Linked DNA regions of Metallumcola ferriviriculae. The protein of the gene in region 1 binds, or shares a complex with, the protein of each later gene. Links are inferred from orthologs where the notes say so. Each region holds a gene or a part of one and is shown on either strand. Other genes may lie near its edges.

Region 1 (3,180 bases):
TGATACTACCGGTGGTAGCCGGTCTTGGCTACGGCGATCTGGCCTTGACTTCCGTGCCGGAAAAGAAAAGCCGACGTACCGCTGTTTTTCTAAATATCTACAGCTTGGTGCTGCTTTTATTGGCCATTGCTGCGTCTTATTGGCCCATATTGGCAATTTCCGCCGCCTTATTCGCGCCCCTGGGGCATGAATATGTCATTAAGCTGGGGCGGCAGTCGGAATTGAAGGGTGAACCTCTTTATGTTTCCCCGGAAGAAGGGGTTATGGTGCTTGATGTACTGCGTGGGACTGCCGCTGCCAGAGCCGGTCTTAAAAGCAGTGACATTATAAAAACCATGAACGGGGCGTCCATTAATAATGGTTCCGACCTGCGCATGGTGCTGGAAAAAATAGATGAACCGCGGTTGGAGATTAGTTATATCAACCGCAGCGGTCAAAGTGTGCGCAAAGTGGTGGCGAAAGATGATCGGGAACCGTTTGGTACCATTTTGGTGCCTGAGCCCTATCAGCAGCCTCAAGTGGAATTTGGTTCAGCGGGATTGTTGGTGAGATGGTGGCGTCGACTAATGGGAAAATTAGGGCGCGGCTAATATCTGAGGGGGCCGGGCGTATGTCTGGAATAGCAGAATATGATATAATGTGCTGATAGCCCGGAATGGGCTGGGATTTGGAGGTGGTGAGACCATGGCAGGATTTAAGTTAAAATCCGAATACCAACCCCGGGGAGACCAACCTAAGGCAATAGACCAATTAGTAGAGGGGCTAAATAGAGGTGAACGACATCAGACTCTGCTGGGTGTCACCGGGTCAGGTAAGACTTTTACCATGGCCAATGTAATCGAAAAGGTGCAGCGTCCGACGCTGGTTATTGCGCATAATAAAACACTGGCTGCCCAGTTGTGCAGTGAATTTAAGGAGTTTTTTCCGGATAATGCTGTAGAATATTTTGTCAGCTATTATGATTATTATCAGCCGGAGGCCTATGTACCTCAATCTGATACCTATATTGAAAAGGACGCATCGGTTAACGATGAAATAGATAAACTGAGACACTCTGCTACCGCCGCTTTATTTGAACGGCAGGATGTAATTATTGTGTCCAGCGTTTCCTGTATTTATGGTTTGGGGTCGCCTGAGGACTATGAGCAGATGATGCTTTCCCTGCGGGTGGGCCAGGAGTACGACCGGGATGAAATCCTGCGCAAACTGGTAGAGATACAGTACAATCGTAATGATATAGATTTTTCCCGTAATACTTTCCGAGTACGGGGTGATGTGGTGGAGATATTTCCCGCTTCTTTCAGCGAGAAAGCGATCAGAGTGGAACTATTTGGTGATGAGATAGAGAATATCTTAGAAATAGATACTCTTACCGGTGAAATTTTAGGGCGGCGCAGTCATATAGCAATTTTCCCGGCCAGTCACTATGTTACCGAAGAGGACAAGCTGAAAAGGGCCATTATCTCTATTGAAGAAGAATTGGAAGAGCAGCTTAAATATCTGCATAGTCAAAATAAACTGCTGGAGGCCCAACGCATTGAACAGCGCACCCGCTATGACTTGGAGATGATGCGGGAGATGGGCTTCTGTCAGGGGATAGAAAATTATTCGCGGCACCTTACCGGCAGGAAGACCGGGGAACCGCCCTTTACATTAATTGATTATTTTCCGAAGGATTTTATGTTAATCGCAGATGAATCTCATGTGACAATCCCTCAGATAGGCGGGATGTATCATGGGGACCGTTCCCGTAAGAATACCCTGGTGGAGCATGGCTTCCGCCTGCCTTCGGCTATGGATAACCGGCCGCTTAGATTTGAAGAATTTGAAAGTAAGGTTACCCAGATGGTATTTGTTTCCGCTACACCGGGACCTTATGAACAGCAGCACAGTAAGCAGGTGGTAGAGCAGATAATCCGCCCTACCGGACTTTTGGACCCTGAAATTCATGTGCGTCCTGTTAAAGGGCAAATAGACGACCTATTGCATGAAATAAATCAGCGGGTAGATAAGCAACAAAGGGTATTGGTCACCACTTTGACCAAACGGATGGCTGAAGACCTTACCGACTATTTTAAAGAGATGGGTACTAGGGTTCGCTATCTCCATTCGGAAATTAATACCCTGGAGCGGATGGAAATTATCCGTGACCTGCGCTTGGGTGAGTTTGATGTGTTGGTGGGTATTAATCTTCTGCGTGAGGGCTTAGATTTGCCTGAAGTATCATTGGTTGCCATTTTAGATGCCGATAAGGAAGGCTTTCTCCGTTCGGAGCGGTCACTGATCCAGACCAGCGGACGGGCTGCTCGTAACGTTGACGGCATGGTCATCATGTACGGTGACGTGATTACCGAGTCTATGCGAAAAGCGATTAGTGAGACCAATCGCCGCCGGCGGATTCAGACTCAATTCAACCGGCAGCACAATATCACTCCGGCTACCATCAGAAAGGCGGTGCGTGATGTGATTGAAGCAACTAAGGCCGCCGAGACTGAGAGTAAGTATCTTACTCGTAAAGATATGCAGAAGATGCCTCAGAGTGAATTGAAACAGATGATTAACGATTTGGAAAGAGAAATGCAGCAGGCGGCCAGGGAGCTGCAATTTGAGCAGGCGGCGAAGCTGCGCGACTTGGTTATTGAACTGCAAGGTCAATTAAAGGGATTAAAGAAGTAAACGGTGCCGGCAAATAAAACAAGCTAGCTGCGGGAGGAAATATAACATGACAAAGGACCTGATCATCAAGGGTGCCAGAGCACACAATCTGAAAAATATAGATTTGACTATTCCCCGGGACAAGCTGGTGGTATTTACCGGCCTCAGCGGGTCCGGCAAGTCTTCCCTGGCGTTTGATACCATTTATGCCGAGGGTCAGCGGCGCTATGTGGAATCCTTGTCCGCTTATGCCCGGCAATTTCTCGGACAGATGGACAAACCGGATGTGGACTATATCGAGGGGCTTTCCCCGGCTATTTCCATTGATCAGAAAACTACCAGCCGCAACCCCCGGTCTACGGTGGGTACGGTAACGGAGGTTTACGATTATTTACGGCTGCTTTTTGCCCGGGTGGGTGAACCTCACTGCCCGGATTGCGGCAGACCCATTACGCAGCAGACCGTAACTCAGATGGTAGACCAGCTGATGGAATACCCGGAAAAAACAAAGCTGCAGATTTTAGC
Region 2 (3,189 bases), 2.7 Mb from region 1 along the record:
ACCTTGGGGTCCAGCTGCCTTAAGGACCCGGCGGCTGCATTACGGGGATTGGCGAATAACGCCTCATCTGCCTCCTGCCGCTTTTTGTTAAGCTTGATAAATGCCGGTCTGGGCATATATGCTTCGCCACGAACCAATAAGCGCTGCACCTGCCGTCGCAATTTCAGCGGTACAGACTGTATTGTCTTGATGTTGGCCGTAATATCTTCCCCTATTTCGCCATCGCCTCTGGTAGCACCGACAACTAATCTGCCATCATCATAAGTGAGGGCCACAGAGAGACCGTCAATTTTAAGCTCTACTATATACGTAACAGCTTCTCCGGCTAACTTCTCTACTCGCCGGTGCCATTGGTACAATTCCTCTTCCCCAAAGGCATTGTCTAAGCTAAGCAAAGGTATTGGATGATTTACCGTGGTAAATCCTTCCCTAGGAGCGCCCCCAACTCGCTGGGTGGGCGAATGCGGGTCCTGGGACTCGGGATGTTCTTCCTCTAATTGCTGCAGTTCCCTCAGTTTGTCATCATATTCTCGGTCCGTAATTGTCGGTTGGTCCAATACATAGTATTGGTAATTATGATCCTCCAACTCATCACGTAATTGCTTAATTTTATTTTCTATGCTTGCACTACTCAAAGTGACAACCCCTTTCATGCATTCGATACCTAGAAAAAGGCATCCCTTCCATTCACTTACTGACCTTACGTAGCGGTGCATAGGCCAGAGCCAGTACTTTAATGCCCTGGTCAGGAAAAGCAACCGTAACCTTGACATCACTGCCGCTGCCTACCACCTTTACCACCGAACCCTCACCAAACTTGACGTGGTAAACTTTATCACCCAGGTTGAATATCTGTCGGCCCTCACTGTCAGCTTCACTTTGTGTCACATTATTATTTGCCGCCGCAATCTTTGGAGCTGCATCGCCACCGAAAAACTGATGTGGTATTTCATTTAGAAACCGCGATGGGCTGTTATATTGGGTATTGCCATACATATGGCGTCTCCAGGCGTAGGTTAGGTAAAGCTGCTGCTGGGCCCGGGTCATACCCACATAGCAAATGCGTCTTTCTTCTTCCATCTGCTCCGCTTCAAGCAGCGACCGATTACTGGGAAACACTCCATCTTCCAGCCCAACTAAAAATACCACCGGAAACTCCAAACCCTTGGCAGTGTGTAAAGTCATCATGGGCACCTTATCCTCGCCCTCATAATTATCTATATCGCTCACCAAAGAAACCTCCGCTAAAAATCCTTCCAAGTCTTTTTCTTCGCTGTTACGGTCATATTCCTGGGTAACAGTGATAAATTCACGGATGTTCTCCCGCCGGGTCTGCCCTTCAGGGGTCTTGTCCTGTTCCATCTGTTCCCAATAGCCGCTTTCCTGAAGTATCGTTTCTACTAGTTGGGTAACGGGAAGCTTCACCTTGGCATCCATCAGCTTCTTTAGCAAAACGGCAAAACCATTTACGGCGTTTTGGGCTCGCCCCCCCAGATCAACAGTTTTAATGTCCGTCAATATCAACTGGGCCACAGACTGATTCTGGTTAGCTGCAGCTGCAGCTAACTTTTCCCAAGTAGCCTGCCCAACACCTCGCCGTGGTTCATTGATTGCCCGGGCCAGGCTGATATCATCCGCCGGGTTAGCCAGCACCCGCAGGTAAGCTAAAATATTTTTTATCTCTTTGCGATCATAAAATCGCACCCCCCCCAGTACCTCGTAAGGAATATTACCCTTAAGGAGCCAATCTTCTAAAGCCCTCGACTGCGCGTGTACCCGATAGAGGATGGCACAATCCCCCAATTTAAAACCCTCTTGGTGTAGACGAAAAATTTCTTCCGCCACAAACCGTGCTTCAGCCCGCTCGTCCTCACCCTGGTACTTGATGATTTTCCGGCCCTCTTCATTTTCTGTCCAAAGATTCTTAGGCTTCCGGCCCATATTTTGCTTAATAACTTCGTTCGCAGCCCCGAGAATATTGCGGGTGGACCGATAGTTTTGTTCCAAACGAATTACCTTTGCACTGCTATAATCATGTTCAAAATCAAGGATATTCTGGATATCCGCACCCCGCCAGCCGTAGATTGACTGGTCCGGGTCTCCCACAACACAGATATTTTCGTGTTGCTGAGCCAGGAGTTTAACCAGTATGTACTGGGCATGGTTTGTATCCTGATACTCATCTACTAAAATGTATTGAAACCGATTTTGATAATATGCAAGTACTTCCGGCTTACGGCTAAACATCAGTACAGTCTGCATAATTAAATCATCAAAATCCATGGCATTATACTTAAATAACTTTTCCTGGTATAAAGTATAAACCTTGGCCACCTGCTCATCAAAAAAGTCATCAGCCTTCTGCCTAAACTTCTCCGGAGTATATAGCTGGTTTTTGGCATTAGATATTTTAGCCGCTATTACTCGAGGAGTATAACGTTTTTCATCCAGCCCCAGTTCCTTGACACAGCTTCCAAGTAATGTCCGCTGATCCGCAGCATCATAGATGACAAAGTTTCGGCCATAAGGCAGGTGGTCCGTTTCCCGGCGTAAAATACGCACGCAAGCCGAATGGAAGGTACTGACCCACATACCGGACACCGGATAAGAGAGCAGTTTTTCCAAACGCTCTTTCATCTCATTTGCCGCCTTATTGGTAAAGGTGATTGCCAATATCCTCCCGGGGTCTACATCCATTTCGTCTAATAAATACGCAATACGGTGCGTGATAACCCGAGTCTTACCCGAACCAGCACCGGCAATTATCAAAAGCGGACCTGATACTGAGGTTACCGCTTCTTTTTGTTCAGTGTTTAAATGCTCTAATAAACGGCTCAAAACTTTTCCCCCTTATTTACTACTATTCCCCTATTATTTCGAAACAGTCACAATCGTTTCCTGCCGCTTAAAGAAGAAAAGCTGCTTCATTTCTTAAAATCCAGACGGGGCTAAATACCCCCACCCTCGTAAAGGGTCAAATTCTTAACTAAACCCTTATTACAACAGGAGCTCCGTTTACTTGACTAAGAAAAAGTATTCCCCGGAATGGGGAATACTTCACTTATTATAGTATCGGTTTTTCGGCCTTCCTACCTTCCCATAATCTGCTTGGACCAATATATCCCCCCGGTCCACAAGATACATTAAATATCTGTGCACCGTAGGATACGCCAAACAAACCCCATCAGT

Evidence for each region. Proteins that work in one complex are often made in the same cells at the same time.
Region 2: the proteins of uvrB (region 1) and pcrA are in contact, whole or in part, in a crystal structure (PDB 7EGT), measured with the Thermus thermophilus proteins. The link is inferred for Metallumcola ferriviriculae from one-to-one orthologs. Residues at the interface, in WP_096411307.1 of Thermus thermophilus: Glu23, Leu25, Arg26, Asp27, Gly28, Glu29, Arg30, Phe31, Arg55, Glu326, Asp327, Phe328, Glu379, Ser382, Gln383, His398, Gly400, Arg401; in WP_096412145.1 of Thermus thermophilus: His654, Arg656, Phe657, Gln666, Asp668, Glu669, Lys680, Arg681, Leu682, Ser683, Lys685, Tyr686, Ala687.

The regions. Positions count from the first base shown.
Region 1 is NZ_CP121694.1:721,755-724,934, forward strand. What follows is about bases 241-3,180. They hold uvrB (excinuclease ABC subunit UvrB), read left to right. Parts: upstream 241-684; coding sequence 685-2,676; downstream 2,677-3,180. Other genes in these bases: MFMK1_RS03680 (PDZ domain-containing protein), read left to right, coding at 241-590; uvrA (excinuclease ABC subunit UvrA), read left to right, coding at 2,723-3,180. Outside these bases: more of MFMK1_RS03680, read left to right, coding at 1-240. UniProt on the Escherichia coli protein: The UvrABC repair system catalyzes the recognition and processing of DNA lesions. A damage recognition complex composed of 2 UvrA and 2 UvrB subunits scans DNA for abnormalities.
Region 2 is NZ_CP121694.1:3,394,941-3,398,129, forward strand. What follows is about bases 264-3,174. They hold pcrA (DNA helicase PcrA), read right to left. Parts: upstream 2,839-3,174; coding sequence 688-2,838; downstream 264-687. Other genes in these bases: ligA (NAD-dependent DNA ligase LigA), read right to left, coding at 264-635; MFMK1_RS16770 (response regulator), read right to left, coding at 3,058-3,174. In the rest of the region: more of ligA, read right to left, coding at 1-263; more of MFMK1_RS16770, read right to left, coding at 3,175-3,189. UniProt on the Escherichia coli protein: A helicase with DNA-dependent ATPase activity. Unwinds DNA duplexes with 3'-5' polarity. Translocates on single-stranded DNA with 3'-5' polarity. Initiates unwinding more efficiently from a nicked substrate than double-stranded DNA.